3 regions of the Serratia nevei genome follow, and region 2 is predicted to be linked to each of the others. Evidence: predicted binding sites of a transcription regulator. Region 2 holds the regulator's gene; each other region holds the start of a gene.

Region 1 (5,303 bases), 2.0 Mb from region 2:
GCTTTTGATCAGCACCAGCACCGCCTCCGGCTCATTGAAGCCGGTCAGGTACCAAAAGTCGCTGTTCTGCCGATAGGGATAGTCTGAATCTGCACTGCGCGTCGTTTCCGGCGCAGAGAAAATAACCGCCGCACTGGCCGGCGCCATTTTCGCCAACAGCGCCTGACGGCGGTTGTTGAATTCCTGCTGAGTCATTACCTTCTCCTGAAATCATGCCATCCGCACCGCCGGCGGAGGGGCGATAAGACGCTTAGTGCAACGTCGGTTTGATGTTTTCCGGCGCCGTTGGTTTGTGACGGGTGAATTCGCCGTGGCACATGATGGCGGCAACCCGCACATACTCCGCCACTTCTTCCAGCGACTGTTCCAATTCTTCCTGATCTTCGTCTTCGTCGTAGCCCAACTGCGCGATGTTGCGCAGATCGTCGATCGCTTCCCCGACTTCGTCTTTCACCTGGGCCAGCTTCGGCTGCATCATCCCCAGGCCGAGCAGGAAGTGGTTGACCCAACCGGCCAGCGCGTCGGCGCGATCGAACACGCTGACGATCTCCCCTTCCGGCAGCATCAGTTGGAACAGGAATTCGTCGTCTTCGAGCGTTTCGCGCGTCACTTCATACAGCTGTTGCAGCGGTTGGCTGAGCGCCTGCGGGAAGGCGACGCCTTCGTTGGTCAGATCGTGCACCAGCGCCTGCCAGCCGGCATCACGGCTGCCGCCGCACAACAGGCCGCTGATCAGGCCATGCATTTCTGCCGCGGTCAGCGCCACCGACTGCTGGTTGAGGGCCACGGTCAAAGATTGGTAACTTGGAAATGTATTCTGTATAGACATGCGCATTCGTCATCGTTGGCAGGATAAGTTCGTGTTATGCTACCACCAAGGTCCGTCGCTATACCAGATAAGCGCGACACCTCAGTGGCTAGTTATAATCGCGATGTGGCAGGTTTCACACTGCGCCGTCGGGTGGCGAAAGTGCGGTAAATACGCATTTTGAAACCCTTTTTTGACTGGCAATGTGCGCCACAGTAGATTACAACCAGGTACTGAAAAAGGGGTTGTATCTTGGTACCGAGGTATATATAGTGGCGCCCGCTTTGACGGCCCGGCCAGGGCGGACAAGGCTGGCGCGAAATTTAGGCAGGAAGGTGGCATGTCTGCACAACCGGTAGATATTCAAATTTTTGGCCGCTCGTTAAGAGTCAATTGCCCGCCAGAACAACAAGATGCGTTGAATATGGCGGCGGACGATCTTAACCAACGGTTGCAAGATCTTAAAGTTCGCACTAGAGTCTCCAATACTGAGCAACTGGTTTTCATCGCGGCATTGAACGTCTGTCACGAACTTGCTCAAGAACGGTTGAAAACCCGTGACTATGCGTCCAATATGGAACAACGCATACGGATGCTGCAGCAGACCATTGAACAAGCGCTGCTTGAACAAGGTCGCATCTCTGAACGTCAGGATGCACAATTCGAATAACTTAAGTTGTTGAAATCACAGTTTCGGCAACGAGTACAAAATTTCTCTGAGATGTTCGCCAGCGGGCCAGTCCCCTGAGCCGATATTTAGTACAAACAGAATGTGTTGCTCCGCGATCGGTGAGCACGCTCGGTGCGCCGAGAAGCCTTAAGATTGCGACGGCACGTTCACCTTGAACCATGGGTTCAAGGGTTACAGCCTGCGACGGCATCTCGGAGATTCCCCTTCTCAGCGGTTTGTGTGTGCCGAACGCCACACTGAGCAAGCCTGATACGATGCCTTTTCAACCCCAATTCGCGCAGCAGCGCCAAGCCATTCGCCAACTCATTCGCCAACGCCGACGCGAACTTACGCCGGATCAGCAACGCTTTGCCGCAGACAAGATAACCGAGCGCCTTGCCGCACATGCACGCATTCAGGCGGCGCACAGCATCGCGGTATTCCTGTCGTTTGACGGTGAACTCGACACCGGGCCGCTGATAGAGCAACTGTGGACGCTCGGAAAACGGGTTTACCTGCCGGTGCTGCACCCGTTCAGCCCGGGCCATCTGCTGTTCCTGCGCTATGCGCCGGAAACGCCGCTGGTGCGCAATCGCTTCAATATTCTCGAACCGCGCCTCGATGTGCGCCAGGTGTTGCCGCTGGGCGAGCTAAACGTCGTGCTGACGCCGCTGGTGGCATTCGATCATACCGGGCAGCGTCTGGGTATGGGGGGCGGCTTTTACGATCGCACCCTGCAAAACTGGCAGAGCGACGGCCCCTATCCCATCGGGCTGGCCCATGATTGCCAGCAGGTGGAGCACCTGCCGACCGAGCACTGGGATATCCCGCTACCGGAAATCCTCACCCCGCTCTGCAGCTGGGCGTGGCACGAACCTAAATAGCAAAAGGCCGGATCGCTCCGGCCTTTTTCGTTGCGGCATGCCGCCTAATCAGAACAGCAGACGGGCGCGAATGGTGCCGTCGATGGCCTTCATGCGCTGCAGCGCGGCGTCGGCGCGCGCGGTTTCCGCTTCAATGTCGATCACCACGTAGCCGATTTCCGGCCCGGTTTGCAGATACTGCGCGGCGATGTTAACCCCCTCTTCGGCGAAGATCTGGTTAATCTGCGTCAGCACGCCCGGACGGTTTTCGTGGATGTGCAGCAGGCGGCTGGCGTTCGGGCCATGCGCCGGGAGCGACACTTCCGGGAAGTTGACGGCGGACAGGGTCGATCCGTTGTCGGAGTATTTCGCCAGCTTGCCGGCCACTTCGTCGCCGATGTTCTCCTGCGCTTCCTGAGTGGAGCCGCCGATGTGCGGCGTCAACAACACGTTGTCGAACTCACACAGCGGCGAGTTGAACGGATCGCTGTTGGTTGCCGGCTCTTCCGGGAAGACGTCGATCGCCGCGCCCGCCAGGTGATTGCTGGCCAGCGCATCGCACAGCGCGGGAATATCCACCACGGTGCCGCGCGAGGCGTTGATCAGAATGGCGCCTGGTTTCATCAGCGCCAGCTCTTCCGCTCCCATCATGTTCTTGGTGGCCAGCGTTTCCGGCACGTGCAGCGTCACCACGTCGCTCATATTGAGCAGATCGGACAGATGGCGCACCTGCTGCGCATTACCTAACGGCAGCTTGTTCTCGATATCGTAGAAGAACACCTTCATGCCCAGCCCTTCGGCCAGAATGCCAAGCTGGGTGCCGATATGGCCGTAGCCGATGATACCCAGCTTTTTACCGCGCGCCTCATAGGAGCCCACGGCCAGTTTGTGCCACACGCCGCGGTGCGCCTTGGCGTTGGCGGCCGGAATGCCGCGCAGCATCAACAGCAGCTCGCCCAGCACCATTTCGGCCACGGATCGGGTATTGGAGAAGGGGGCGTTGAAGACCGGAATACCGCGCTTGGTCGCCGCTTTCAGATCAACCTGGTTGGTGCCGATGCAGAAGCAGCCCACCGCCACCAGTTTTTCTGCGGCGGCAAACACCTCTTCGGTCAGATGCGTACGCGATCGGATGCCGACGAAGTGTGCATCGCGGATGGATGCCTTCAGCGATTCGGTGTCTAACGCACCCTTGTGGTATTCGATGTTGGTATAACCGGCGGCACGTAAATTATCGACCGTGCTCTGATGAACCCCTTCCACCAACAGGAATTTAATCCTGTCTTTCTCCAATGATACTTTTGCCATTTACCCGACCCTATGTTCAGACTTCAGAAGCGGCTGTGACGACACAGCTCCCATCCAACATAACAAAAATAACGCGGGCGGCAATACAAACGATTGCCTGCCCGGCAGGACAAGGCGCAGCGTTGATGGCGGTTTACGGCAGAAAATGCCATAGGGAAAGTTTTCGGCAGAAGCTTTGGGGAGTCAGGTTTCACAATGTGACATAAGTCACCAAATTTGCCGTTTTTCAGAAAAGATATTTTAACCGAAGAATTATGCGGCCCGGCGCTACCGGGCCACAGACGGCGGAGGCTTATTTGACCACTTTCACGCCTTCCGGAGTGCCGACCAGCGCCACGTCCGCGCCGCGGTTGGCGAACAGCCCCACGGTCACCACGCCGGCGATGCCGTTAATCTTGTTCTCCAGCGCGATGGCGTCGGTGATGCTCAGGTTATGCACATCGAGGATCACGTTGCCGTTGTCGGTCACCACGTTCTGACGATACTCCGGCAGGCCGCCGAGTTTCACCAGCTCACGCGCCACGTAAGAGCGGGCCATCGGGATCACTTCCACCGGCAGCGGGAACTTGCCCAGCACGTCCACCTGCTTGCTGGCATCGACGATGCAGATGAATTTCTTGGCGATGGCGGCGATGATCTTCTCGCGCGTCAGCGCAGCGCCGCCGCCCTTGATCATCTGCATATGGCCGTTGATTTCGTCCGCACCGTCCACATAGATATCGAGCGAGTCCACTTCGTTGCTGTCGAACACGTGGATGCCGAGGCTTTTCAGCTTGGCGGTGGAGGCGTCGGAGCTGGACACCGCGCCTTCGATCTGGTGCTTGATGGAGCCCAGCGCGTCAATAAAGTGGGCGGCGGTAGAGCCGGTGCCGACCCCGACGATGGTGCCCGGCGTCACGTATTCCAGCGCCGCCCAACCCACCGCTTTTTTCAGTTCATCCTGCGTCATAATATGTCCCTTGCCTCTGTACGAAAACGTGTGCGTATTATAGGGTAAAACGCTGTTTTTCACGCCGGCAGGATCACACTTATTTACCGCAGCCCGCATTTTTACCCGCTTGGCGGCGAGGTGGGGGCGTGATTTTCCACCTGCGCCGTGCGCAAAATGTGGCATAGTGCCGGTATCATTCTAATTTAAGGGATATCTTTCCGATGAAACGCCCAGACTATCGTACGCTGCAAGCGCTGGACGCGGTGATCCGTGAGCGCGGCTTCGAGCGCGCCGCTCAAAAACTCTGTATCACGCAATCGGCGGTATCCCAACGCATCAAACAGCTGGAAAACCTGTTCGGCCAACCGCTGCTGGTTCGTACCGTGCCGCCGCGCCCGACCGAACAAGGGCAAAAGCTGCTGGCGCTGCTGCATCAGGTGGAGTTGCTGGAAGAAGAGTGGCTGGGCAACGACACCGGCGTCGACACGCCGCTGCTGCTGTCGCTGGCGGTCAACGCCGACAGTCTGGCAACCTGGCTGCTGCCGGCGCTGAAGCCGGTGCTGGCGGACTCCCCCATTCGCCTGAATCTGCAGGTGGAAGATGAAACCCGCACCCAGGAGCGGCTGCGCCGCGGTGAGGTGGTGGGCGCAGTGAGTATTCAGCCGCAGCCGCTGCCGAGCTGCCTGGTGGATCGGCTGGGGGCGCTGGATTACCTGTTCGTCG
Region 2 (5,303 bases):
AAAAAACGCTACCAGCACGCCAAGCAGACCGCGATGGCCAAGCTGATGGGACAGATGGGCAAACCTTACCGCTGGGGCGGCAGCTCGCCGCGCACCGGCTTCGATTGCAGCGGCCTTATCTATTACGCCTATAAAGACGTAGTGAAAATCAAGATGCCGCGCACCGCCAACGAGATGTATCACCTGCGCGATGCGGCGCCGATCAAGAAAAGCGAACTGGAAAGCGGCGATCTGGTGTTCTTCCGCATCAACAACCGCGGCGTGGCGGACCATGTCGGCGTCTACCTCGGCAACGGCAAGTTCATCCAGTCGCCGCGCACCGGTGAAGAGATCCGCATCAGTCAGCTCGACAACGACTATTGGCAGAACCACTACATCGGCGCACGCCGCGTAGTGACGCCGAAAACCATTCGTTAATGCACTGTTCTGCGCGGTTGCGGCCCCGGTCGCAACCGCCTGCTCAAGCTATCGCCCATCGCACTTCCCCACGCGCATTTCTCGCTTTTCCTCCTGTTTTTTATGATGAAAATTGTTAAGATTGAATGACCACAATAAAAAACGGCCCATACGGCTCTCGCCCCGGCGGGAAGCGAATGGCGCTGTAAAGGAGGAAGCAATGTCGTTTGAATTACCTGCATTACCGTATGAGAAAAACGCGCTCGAGCCGCACATCTCCGCCGAGACCCTGGAATACCACTACGGCAAACACCACAACACCTACGTGGTTAACCTGAACAACCTGGTGAAAGGCAGCGAGTTCGAAGGCAAATCGCTCGAAGAGATCATCAAGACCTCTAACGGCGGCGTGTTCAACAACGCTGCGCAGGTGTGGAACCACACCTTCTACTGGCACTGCCTGTCGCCACAGGGCGGCGGTGAACCGCAGGGCGAACTGGCGGCGGCAATCGTCAAATCCTTCGGCTCTTTCGCTGCGTTCAAAGAGCAGTTCACCGATGCCGCAGTGAAAAACTTCGGTGCAGGCTGGACCTGGCTGGTGAAAAAACCGGACGGCGCGCTGGCGATCGTCAACACCTCCAACGCGGCCACCCCGCTGACCGGTGAAGACAAACCACTGCTGACCGTTGACGTGTGGGAACACGCGTATTACATCGATTACCGCAATGCGCGTCCAAAATACCTGGAAAACTTCTGGGCGTTGGTCAACTGGACCTTCGCAGCGGAAAACCTGGCGTAAGCGCAGGTTCTGAGGTGATAAGGCGCAGCCAGGCTGCGCCTTTTTTATAACCGGGGGTAAATCAGTTCAACGCGGCAACGAAGCTGAAAGCGATAATGACCGCCAATGCGCAGACGGTGGTGAACAGCGACATCTTCAATTCGGTATCCATGACAACTCCTTTAAAATGGGCTTTCCTAAGGATAAAAGGCGCACAATTAGTACGTCAAATCATTTTCCCACAGTTCGCCGATAAAATCTTGTTATCATTTCCCGGTTTATAATCTCGATTACCTCTTCCACTTTTGTTCAATATGCGACAAAATTCGCAGTTCACAACTGCGTACCGGCATCCATGCCCCTCCTGATTAAGCGCTGAAGACTTCAACACACTAAAAACTCAGTTTTCGCTTCTCTGGAGAAGGATCTACGTAGGCAAACGATTAACATCACACTTACATGCTGTAAACATGTGAGTTCAGGAGTCATTCCTTACATGGCAACGATTAAAGATGTGGCCAAACGCGCGGGCGTTTCCACCACCACCGTTTCGCACGTCATCAATAAGACTCGTTTCGTCGCCGAAGAGACCAAAGCGGCCGTGTGGGCCGCCATCAAAGAGCTGCACTACTCGCCGAGCGCCGTGGCGCGCAGCCTGAAAGTCAATCACACCAAGTCGATCGGCCTGCTGGCCACCTCGAGCGAAGCGCCCTACTTTGCCGAAGTGATCGAGGCGGTGGAAAACAGCTGCTACAGCAAAGGCTACACCCTGATCCTGTGCAACTCGCACAACAATCTCGACAAGCAGCGCGCCTACCTGGCGATGCTGGCGCAAAAGCGCGTCGACGGCCTGCTGGTCATGTGCTCCGAGTACCCCGATCAGCTGCTGGGCATGCTGGAAGACTACCGCAATATCCCGATGGTGGTGATGGACTGGGGCGCCGCGCGCGGCGACTTCACCGACACCATCATCGATAACGCGTTCGAAGGCGGCTATCTGGCCGGCCGTTACCTGATCGAGCGCGGCCACCGCGATATCGGCGCCATTCCGGGCCAACTGTCGCGCAATACCGGCGGCGGCCGTCACCAGGGCTTTATGAAGGCGCTGCAGGAAGCGCATATCGACATTCGCGAAGAGTGGATCGTCCAGGGTGACTTCGAGCCGGAGTCCGGCTACAAGGCGATGCACCAAATCCTGTCGCAAAAGCAGCGGCCGACCGCGGTATTCTGCGGCGGCGACATCATGGCGATGGGCGCCATCTGCGCCGCCGACGAGCTGGGGCTGCGGGTGCCGCAGGATATTTCCGTGATCGGCTATGACAACGTGCGTAACGCCCGCTACTTCACCCCGGCGCTGACCACCATTCACCAGCCTAAAGAACGCCTGGGCGAAATGGCCTTCACCATGCTGCTGGATCGCATCATCAGCAAACGCGAAGAGTCGCAGGTGATCGAAGTGCATCCGAAGCTGATTGAACGCCGCTCGGTCGCCGACGGTCCGTTCATCGACTACCGCCGCTAATCCCCCGCGCCGGAAGCCTGCGCGGCTTCCGGTTCCGCCTCGCTCAGCCACTCCTGGTTCAGCGTCTCCCCATCGCCCAGATACGCCAGCAGCCAGCTCATCGCCGGTGAGGGTTTATCCTGCTGCCAGGTCAGGCAGCAAGGGCTGGCGGGAAACGGCTGCTGCAGCTGCAACGCCTTCAGCTCACCGCGCTGCACCCGCGGCAGCGCCCGATGTGCCGGCATCATGCCGACGCACAGCCCGGCGCACAAACAGTCGAGCGCCGAAGTCCAGTCCGGCACCACCAGCCGCCGCTGGTTATCCAGCGTCCAGGTGACGCGCTTGGGCAGATTGCGCGAGGTGTCCTCCAGGCAAAGCGAAGGGTACGGCCGCAGCTGATCGTCATTCAGCGGCCCTGTCAGTTGCGCCAGCGGGTGCTGCGGGCTGACCACGCACAGCCAGTTCATATAGCCCATGTCGCGGAAGGCGAAGCCGCCGCCGACCGGCACCGCACGGGTGGCGCCGATTGCCATGTCCGCCCTGCCGTCCACCAAGGCATCCCACACGCCGTTGAACACCTCGGGTTGCAGCATCAGTTCGACGTCGGGGAAATGACGGTAGAAATCCAGCACCAGTTGGCGACTGCGCTGTGGTTTGACGATGATGTCCACCGCGATATTCAGCTGGCCGCGCCACCCGTTGGCCACCTGCTGACAGTGGCGGCGGGTGTCGAGCATTTTTTTGATAACAACTCGCGCATCCTTGATAAACAGCGCGCCGGCCGGCGTCAACTCCACATCGCGGTGACGCCGCTCGAACAGCGGCACCGCCAGCCATTGCTCCAGCTGCCGTACGGTATAGCTCACCGCCGACGGCACCCGGTGCAGCTCCTGCGCCGCCGCGCTGAAACTGCCGGTGCGCGCCACCGCGTCGACCACTTCAAGAGAATATTCAGACCACATCGCTTTGCCTTCAATTTTTTTAACAGCACTTTGCAAATATTACCGTTTCACAAGCAGAGATCCAGCCGGATACACTGGCCGGCGCTAAAAACCTGCGACATTAAAATATTAACGAGAAATACCATGCGAAATTCCTTTGGCTTTATGTTCTACCTCGCCGGCCTGAGCATGCTGGGTTATCTGGCGACCGATATGTACCTGCCCGCCTTCGGCGCCATGCGGGAAGAACTGCAAATTTCCGCCGGCGCGGTGAGCGCCAGCCTGAGCATCTTCCTGGCCGGCTTCGCCTTCGCGCAGCTGCTGTGGGGGCCGCTCTCCGACCGTCTGGGCCGCAAACCGGTCTTATTGATCGGCCTGACGCTGTTCGCCCTCGGCTGCCTGGGCATGCTGTGGGTGGAAAACGCCGTGCAGCTCTGGATCCTGCGCTTTATTCAGGCCGTCGGCGTCTGCTCCGCCACCGCCATCTGGCAAGCATTGGTGGTCGACCGTTACCGCGAAGGCCAGGCCAACCGCGTGTTCGCCACCATTATGCCGCTGGTGGCGCTGTCGCCGGCGCTGGCCCCGCTGCTGGGCGCCTGGTTGCTGAACCACGCCAGCTGGCGCGCGATCTTCGCCGCGCTGTTGGTGATCACCGCGCTGCTGCTGCTGCCGACGTTGATGCTCAAAGAGCGCGCCAAAACGCAACCCACCGCCGATGCGCCAAAAAACGGCGTCAGCTTCTGGCAATTGTTGAAATCCCCGGTGTTCAGCGGCAACGTCGCCATGTACGCCGCCTGCTCGGCCGGCTTCTTCGCCTGGCTGACCGGCTCGCCGTTCATCCTCGGTGACATGGGCTACAGCCCGAGCGACATCGGTCTGAGCTATGTGCCGCAAACGCTGGCCTTCCTGCTGGGTGGCTACGGCTGCCGCGCCGCGCTCACGCGCATCAATGGCAAAACCCTGCTGCCGTGGCTGCTGGTAGCTTATGGTGTCAGCATGGTGGCGCTGTATCTGGTGGCGACCCTGACCGCACCGACGCTCACCACGCTGCTGATCCCGTTCTGCGTGATGGCGCTGGTCAACGGCGCCGGCTACCCGATCATGGTGGCGAATGCGCTGATGCCGTTCCCGGAAAGCAGCGGTAAAGCCGCCGCGCTGCAAAATACGCTGCAGCTGGGGCTGTGCTTTGTGGCGAGCATGCTGGTGTCGGCGTTTATTGCCCAACCGCTGTTGGCGACGGTGACGGTGATGGTATCGACGGTGATCCTGGCCGCACTGGGGTATTTCCTGCAGCGGGGAAAAGCGGCCGATGCGCAGCGAAAGGCGCAGCGGGAACATGCTAACTCAGCGTCATAATTACCAAGTTTAATAATCACTTAAAGAATATGCGTGCCGAGTGCGATTTACAGTTGAGTCAACGCCTCGGCACGCCTATACTCAAAAACAACCTTGTAAAGTAACACCTTATAATCTCTATATCTCAATTAGCACTTGTGTACGCGCTTTGCGTCACACTCTTTTTTAAGGATGCGTTTATCCCGCGCCGTTCGCGCCGGGTCGTTTCTTTAAATTTCCTCTGTTCATAGTCGGATATCAGACGCCGCGGGCCTATTTTCCGCCGGTAAACGTATGCACCCGCAGAAATTGTCTAAGCTGTTTCCTAACGGGTCATCAGTCAGAAGAAGGT
Region 3 (5,303 bases), 490 kb from region 2:
TGCTGTTCACGCCGGCGCTGCTGCCGGACGGGCTATTCCTGACCGCGCCGGACGGCGAAAGCGCCGCCATTCGCTTCAGCGACTTCGCCGCCGCGCCGCAGCCGACCGAGGTATGGGGCAACCATTTCACCGCGCTGATCGCGCCGGATGAGATCAACCGCTGGCTGAGCGGCTATTTCCAGCGTGACGTGCAGCTGCGCTGGCTGGGGCCGGAGTTGACCCGCCGAGTGAAAAAGCACCCCGAAATCCCGCTGACGTTTGCCGACGGCTATCCTTATCTGCTGATTAACCAGGCTTCGTTCAACGATCTGCAGCAGCGTTGCCCCGGCAGCATCAAGCTGGAGCAGTTCCGCCCCAATCTGGTGGTGAGCGGCGCAACCGCCTGGGCCGAGGACGGCTGGCAGGTGATCCGCGTCGGCGACGTCATGTTCGATCTGGTGAAACCCTGCAGCCGCTGCGTGCTCACCACCGTCAGCACCGAGCGCGGCCGCAAGCACCCGAGCGGCGAACCGCTGAGCACGCTGCAAAAATTCCGTTCCGCCGACAACGGCGACATCGATTTTGGCCAGAATATGATCGCGCGTAACAGCGGCATCATTCGCGTGGGCGATACGGTGGAAGTTCTGTCGACCAAGCCGCCGCGCCCTTATGGCGCCGGGAAAGTGGTGGAGAGCGTGCAAGCGCCGCAAGACAGCGAGCACAGCGTCACTATCGAATACGAAGGAAAGGTGTTTACCGGCAATAACCAGCAGATCTTGCTCGAGCAGCTGGAACAGCAAGGCATCCGCGTACCTTACTCCTGCCGTGCCGGGATTTGCGGCAGTTGCCGCATTACGTTGCTGAGCGGTGAAGTCGCGCCCCTGAAGAAAAGCGCGCTGGGCGACAACGGCACCATCCTGTGCTGCAGCTGCATCCCGAAAAGTGATTTGACCCTGGCGTAATCCGCCTTATACCGCCCTGTCGTAAGCCGGGGCGGCGCTTTCATCCTGCGCGCAGGGTTTCAACCGATCGTGCATCACCTTGATGGCATCGCCCAATACCATGGTGCGGCCAGCGACCGTCAGCTGATTTTGCGCCAGCAGGCACAGGCTGGCGTTATCCCCGGCCTCTACCACCAGCAGGCGCGCTTCCGCGCCGCTTTCCATCACTTTCACCGCCGCCAGCTCGCCGTTTTTCGGCTGCAACGGGTAATGCTGCTGCGAGAAATGCCAGCTCTTCGGCATCAGCGGTTTCAGGAAACGGTAGGCGACCAGCGCATTCAACACCAGCTCGGCGCGCTGCTCATGGCTGAGTTTGACCTGTTTGCACTGTTCTTCATAGGTGAAATAAAGGGCAGCGTCGTCCACGCAAAAAGCGCATTCATCGAAGGCGTCCGGCGTTAACATTTTGGCCGGGAAACGTGAACGAAAGATCATACCATTAGCTAAATCCAGCATTAGCCGATCGTGTTCGGCATCAAAATACCAACGCCAATTATCGTCAGGTTTTATCTTCATTTCGTATCCTTCTCGCTGCCTATGCCAACGCTGCACTCACCCTAAAAGGCGATTTTATCACCGATAAAATAGCTTAAACATCGGATAATTCCGCGAACGATATTTATGCTAACGAACAAAATATAGACGAGCCGGGGGCAGAAATAAACCCCCGGAATAAAATGAGAGGAAAAATATTAGATATGGGTAACGATATCTTTAATCAAACGTGGGCCATGATAGATAAATCCGGAATAAATTTGCAGCAGGCTCGCGCCGGCCTCCATTTTTTCGCGCGCCGCCGTCAGCGAATCGATGCCGCCCACGCCGATAATCGGCAGGCGCCCTTGCAGTTCGGTGGAGAGACGACGGATCACTTCGGTGCTGCGTGATTGCAACGGACGCCCACTTAACCCGCCCGCTTGTTCGCAGTAATTCAGCCCCTGGATCAATTTTCGATCCAACGTGGTATTGGTGGCGATCACGCCATCGATATTATGCCGCACCAGGCTATCGGCAATTTGGATCAATTCTTCTTCTGAAAGATCCGGCGCGATCTTTACCGCCACCGGCACATATTTGTGATGGCGCGCATGTAATTCCTGCTGCTTATTTTTAATCGCCGCCAAAAGATCGTCCAGCGCTTCGCCATACTGTAAGGATCGTAACCCCGGCGTATTCGGTGACGAGATGTTAATCGCGATATAACCGGCATACGGATAAACTTTATCCATGCAGATCAAATAATCGTCTTTGCCCTGTTCGACCGGGGTGTCTTTATTCTTGCCGATATTGATCCCAAGAATGCCGCCGAAATGGGATTTCTTAACGTTTTCAACCAGATTGTCCACGCCATGGTTATTGAACCCCATGCGGTTGATCAGGCCTTCCGCCTCGACCACGCGGAACAAGCGCGGCTTGTCGTTGCCCGGTTGCGGGCGCGGCGTCACGGTGCCGACTTCCACATGGCCGAAGCCCATCGCGCCGAACGCATCGATGCACTCGCCGTTTTTATCCAGACCGGCGGCCAATCCCAGCGGGTTTTTAAACGACAGCCCCATGCAGCTGACCGGTTTGGTCGGCACGGACTGGCGAACAAGAAACGCTAATGGGGTGCCGGTAATACGGCTGAGCTGACGAAAGGTCACTTCGTGCGCACGTTCCGGATCGAGCTGGAACAACGCTTTCCTGATGAGGGGGTAGTACATGGACTCTCCTGATTTCCCGGTTGCAAACCGGGGGCGTATTATCCGGTATCCCCCGCCCAATTGGAATTGATTAAAGGCAAAAAAAGCCGTTTTTACGCAACCGTTTTCCCGCTTCGCCGCCAAATCGGCGCCAATCCGCTTTTGCGCATATCGAAATCAAAAAATGAGATTTAAAAAACGCGCCCGATTGCTGGTAGGTTTAAAACACTTCCTGTTGATTTTCTAATTAAACCTAACTTTTAGTTATAAGGAGTGGCAATGCGCGTTATATCACTGGCCGGCAGCCCACGCATCCCATCACGTTCCGCCGCACTGCTCGCGCTGAGCCAGAACTGGCTGCGGCAGCAAGGGGTGGAAGTGACGGCTTATACCCTGCACGACTTCGATGCCGAAGACCTGCTGTATGCCAACTTCAACAGCCCGGCGATCAAGGCGTTTGCCGACCAGCTGGCGCAGGCCGACGGCCTGCTGATTTCCACGCCGGTTTATAAAGCGTCGTTTTCCGGCGCGCTGAAGACCTTGCTGGATCTGCTGCCGGAACGCGCTCTGGATCATAAGGTAGTGCTGCCGCTGGCAACCGGCGGTTCGATCGGCCACATGCTGGCGGTGGACTATGCGCTCAAACCGGTGCTGGCAGCGCTGAAAGCGCAGGAAGTGCTGCACGGCGTATTCGCCGACGACAGCCAGGTCCAACTGACCGGTGAAGGCGCCACGCTCACCGACGCCGTCGCTACCCGGCTGGAAGAGGCGTTAGCCAGTTTTTATCTGGCGCTTGGCCGCCGCAAACCGCCCGCGCTGCGCGTCGCCTCGCCGCTGGCGGCGCGTCAGACCGCCTGAAAGGCCTGGAAAAGGAGAGCCTGAATGAAAGAACGCATCGCTTTACGGCGCTGGCTGAGCGCCGCCACCCTCACCGGCCTGCTGTCGCTGGTCTGGGCCAATGCCGCCGCTGCGCAGGATCCGGCGCAGTTCCGCATCGGCTACCAAAAAGGGTCGGTCAGCCTGGTGCTGGCGAAGAGCCACCGGCTGCTGGAGGAACGTTTCCCCGCCACCCGCATCAGCTGGATCGAGTTTCCCGCCGGCCCGCAGATGCTGGAGGCCTTGAACGTCGGCAGCATCGATCTGGGCAGCACCGGCGATATTCCGCCGATTTTCGCGCAGGCTGCCGGCGCTGACCTGCTGTATGTCGGCGTTGAGCCGCCCAAACCCAAGGCGGAAGTGATCCTGGTGCCGGAAAATAGCCCGATCAAAACCGTCGCCGACCTGAAAGGCCATAAGGTCGCCTTCCAGAAAGGCTCCAGCTCGCACAACCTGCTGCTGCGATCGCTGCAAAAGGCCGGCCTGCAGTTCACCGATATCCAGCCCGCCTATCTGACGCCCGCCGATGCGCGCGCCGCCTTCCAGCAGGGCAACGTCGACGCCTGGGCCATTTGGGATCCTTACTATTCCGCCGCGCTGCTGCAGGGCGGCGTGCGAGTGCTCGGCGACGGCACCGATCTGAACCAGACCGGTTCCTTCTATCTGGCGGCGCGCCCCTATGTCGAAGCCAACGGCGCCTTTATCAGCCAGGTCTTGACGGTGCTGACCCAGGCCGATGCGCTCACCCGCAGCGACCGGGCGCAAAGCGTGACCCTGCTGGCTAACGCCATGGGGCTGCCGGAACCGGTGATCGCCAGCTATCTGGATCACCGCCCGCCGACCGCCATCACACCGCTCGATGCGCGGACGATCGCCGCGCAGCAGCAAACCGCCGACCTGTTTTACGCCAACCGGCTGGTGCCGGTGAAGGTTGACATCTCGCAACGCATCTGGCGCCCAAGCGCACAATAACTCATGGGAGAAGATTAACGATGAGCCTGAACGTTTTCTGGTTTTTACCCACCCACGGCGACGGCCACTATCTTGGCAGCGCACAGGGCGCGCGCAGCGTCGATCACGGTTATTTGCAGCAGATCGCCCAGGCGGCGGATCGGCTGGGATTCGGTGGGGTACTGATCCCCACCGGCCGCTCGTGCGAAGACTCCTGGCTGGTGGCCGCCTCGCTGATCCCGGTCACCCAGCGGCTGAAGTTTTTGGTCGCGCTGCGGCCGGGCATCATCTCCCCTACGCTGGCGGCGCGCCAGGCGGCGACGCTGGATCGCCTGTCCAATGGGCGTGCGCTGTTCAATCTGGTCACCGGCGGCGATCCGGAAGAGCTGGCGGCCGAGGGGCTGCACCTGAGCCATGAAGAGCGCTACGAAGCCTCAACCGAGTTCACCCATATCTGGCGCCGGGTGCTGGAAGGCGAAACCGTCGATTTCGACGGCAAGCATATTCAGGTGAAAGGCGCCAAACTGCTGTACCCGCCGGTGCAGCAGCCGCGCCCGCCGCTCTATTTCGGCGGATCCTCCGCCGCCGCGCAGGATCTGGCCGCCGAACAGGTAGAACTGTATCTCACCTGGGGAGAGCCGCCGGCGCAGGTTAAAGAGAAGATCGAAGAGGTGCGCGCCAAAGCAGCGGCGAAAGGCCGCCAGGTACGCTTCGGTATCCGCCTGCATGTCATCGTGCGTGAAACCACCGAAGAGGCCTGGCGCGCCGCCGACCGGCTGATCGCGCACCTCGATGAGGAAACCATCGCTAACGC

Evidence for each region. Region 2 encodes PurR, which represses purine synthesis genes. Its sites were predicted from a motif close to CANGCAAACGTTTGCNTG; they were not measured.
Region 1: serA (phosphoglycerate dehydrogenase) is a predicted target of PurR. The motif match lies at 3,732-3,749, and genes of this name have one in related genera.
Region 3: pyrD (quinone-dependent dihydroorotate dehydrogenase) is a predicted target of PurR. The motif match lies at 2,777-2,794, and genes of this name have one in related genera.

The regions. Positions count from the first base shown of each region.
Region 1 is NZ_CP149940.1:4,336,675-4,341,977, forward strand. Features, by position in the region: gene pepP (Xaa-Pro aminopeptidase) at 1-195, opposite strand, end outside; gene V8N38_RS20820 (YecA family protein) at 251-829, opposite strand; gene zapA (cell division protein ZapA) at 1,149-1,478, shown strand; RNA gene ssrS (6S RNA) at 1,519-1,701, shown strand; gene V8N38_RS20835 (5-formyltetrahydrofolate cyclo-ligase) at 1,754-2,362, shown strand; gene serA (phosphoglycerate dehydrogenase) at 2,411-3,649, opposite strand; gene rpiA (ribose-5-phosphate isomerase RpiA) at 3,942-4,598, opposite strand; gene V8N38_RS20850 (LysR family transcriptional regulator ArgP) at 4,802-5,303, shown strand, end outside.
Region 2 is NZ_CP149940.1:2,320,146-2,325,448, reverse strand. Features, by position in the region: gene V8N38_RS11235 (C40 family peptidase) at 1-417, shown strand, start outside; gene sodB (superoxide dismutase [Fe]) at 617-1,195, shown strand; gene V8N38_RS11225 (YnhF family membrane protein) at 1,257-1,346, opposite strand; gene purR (HTH-type transcriptional repressor PurR) at 1,671-2,696, shown strand; gene punR (DNA-binding transcriptional activator PunR) at 2,693-3,637, opposite strand; gene punC (purine nucleoside transporter PunC) at 3,761-4,972, shown strand.
Region 3 is NZ_CP149940.1:1,826,019-1,831,321, reverse strand. Features, by position in the region: gene V8N38_RS08600 (YcbX family protein) at 1-941, shown strand, start outside; gene V8N38_RS08595 (cell division protein ZapC) at 948-1,496, opposite strand; gene pyrD (quinone-dependent dihydroorotate dehydrogenase) at 1,673-2,683, opposite strand; gene ssuE (NADPH-dependent FMN reductase) at 2,942-3,520, shown strand; gene V8N38_RS08580 (sulfonate ABC transporter substrate-binding protein) at 3,545-4,510, shown strand; gene ssuD (FMNH2-dependent alkanesulfonate monooxygenase) at 4,531-5,303, shown strand, end outside.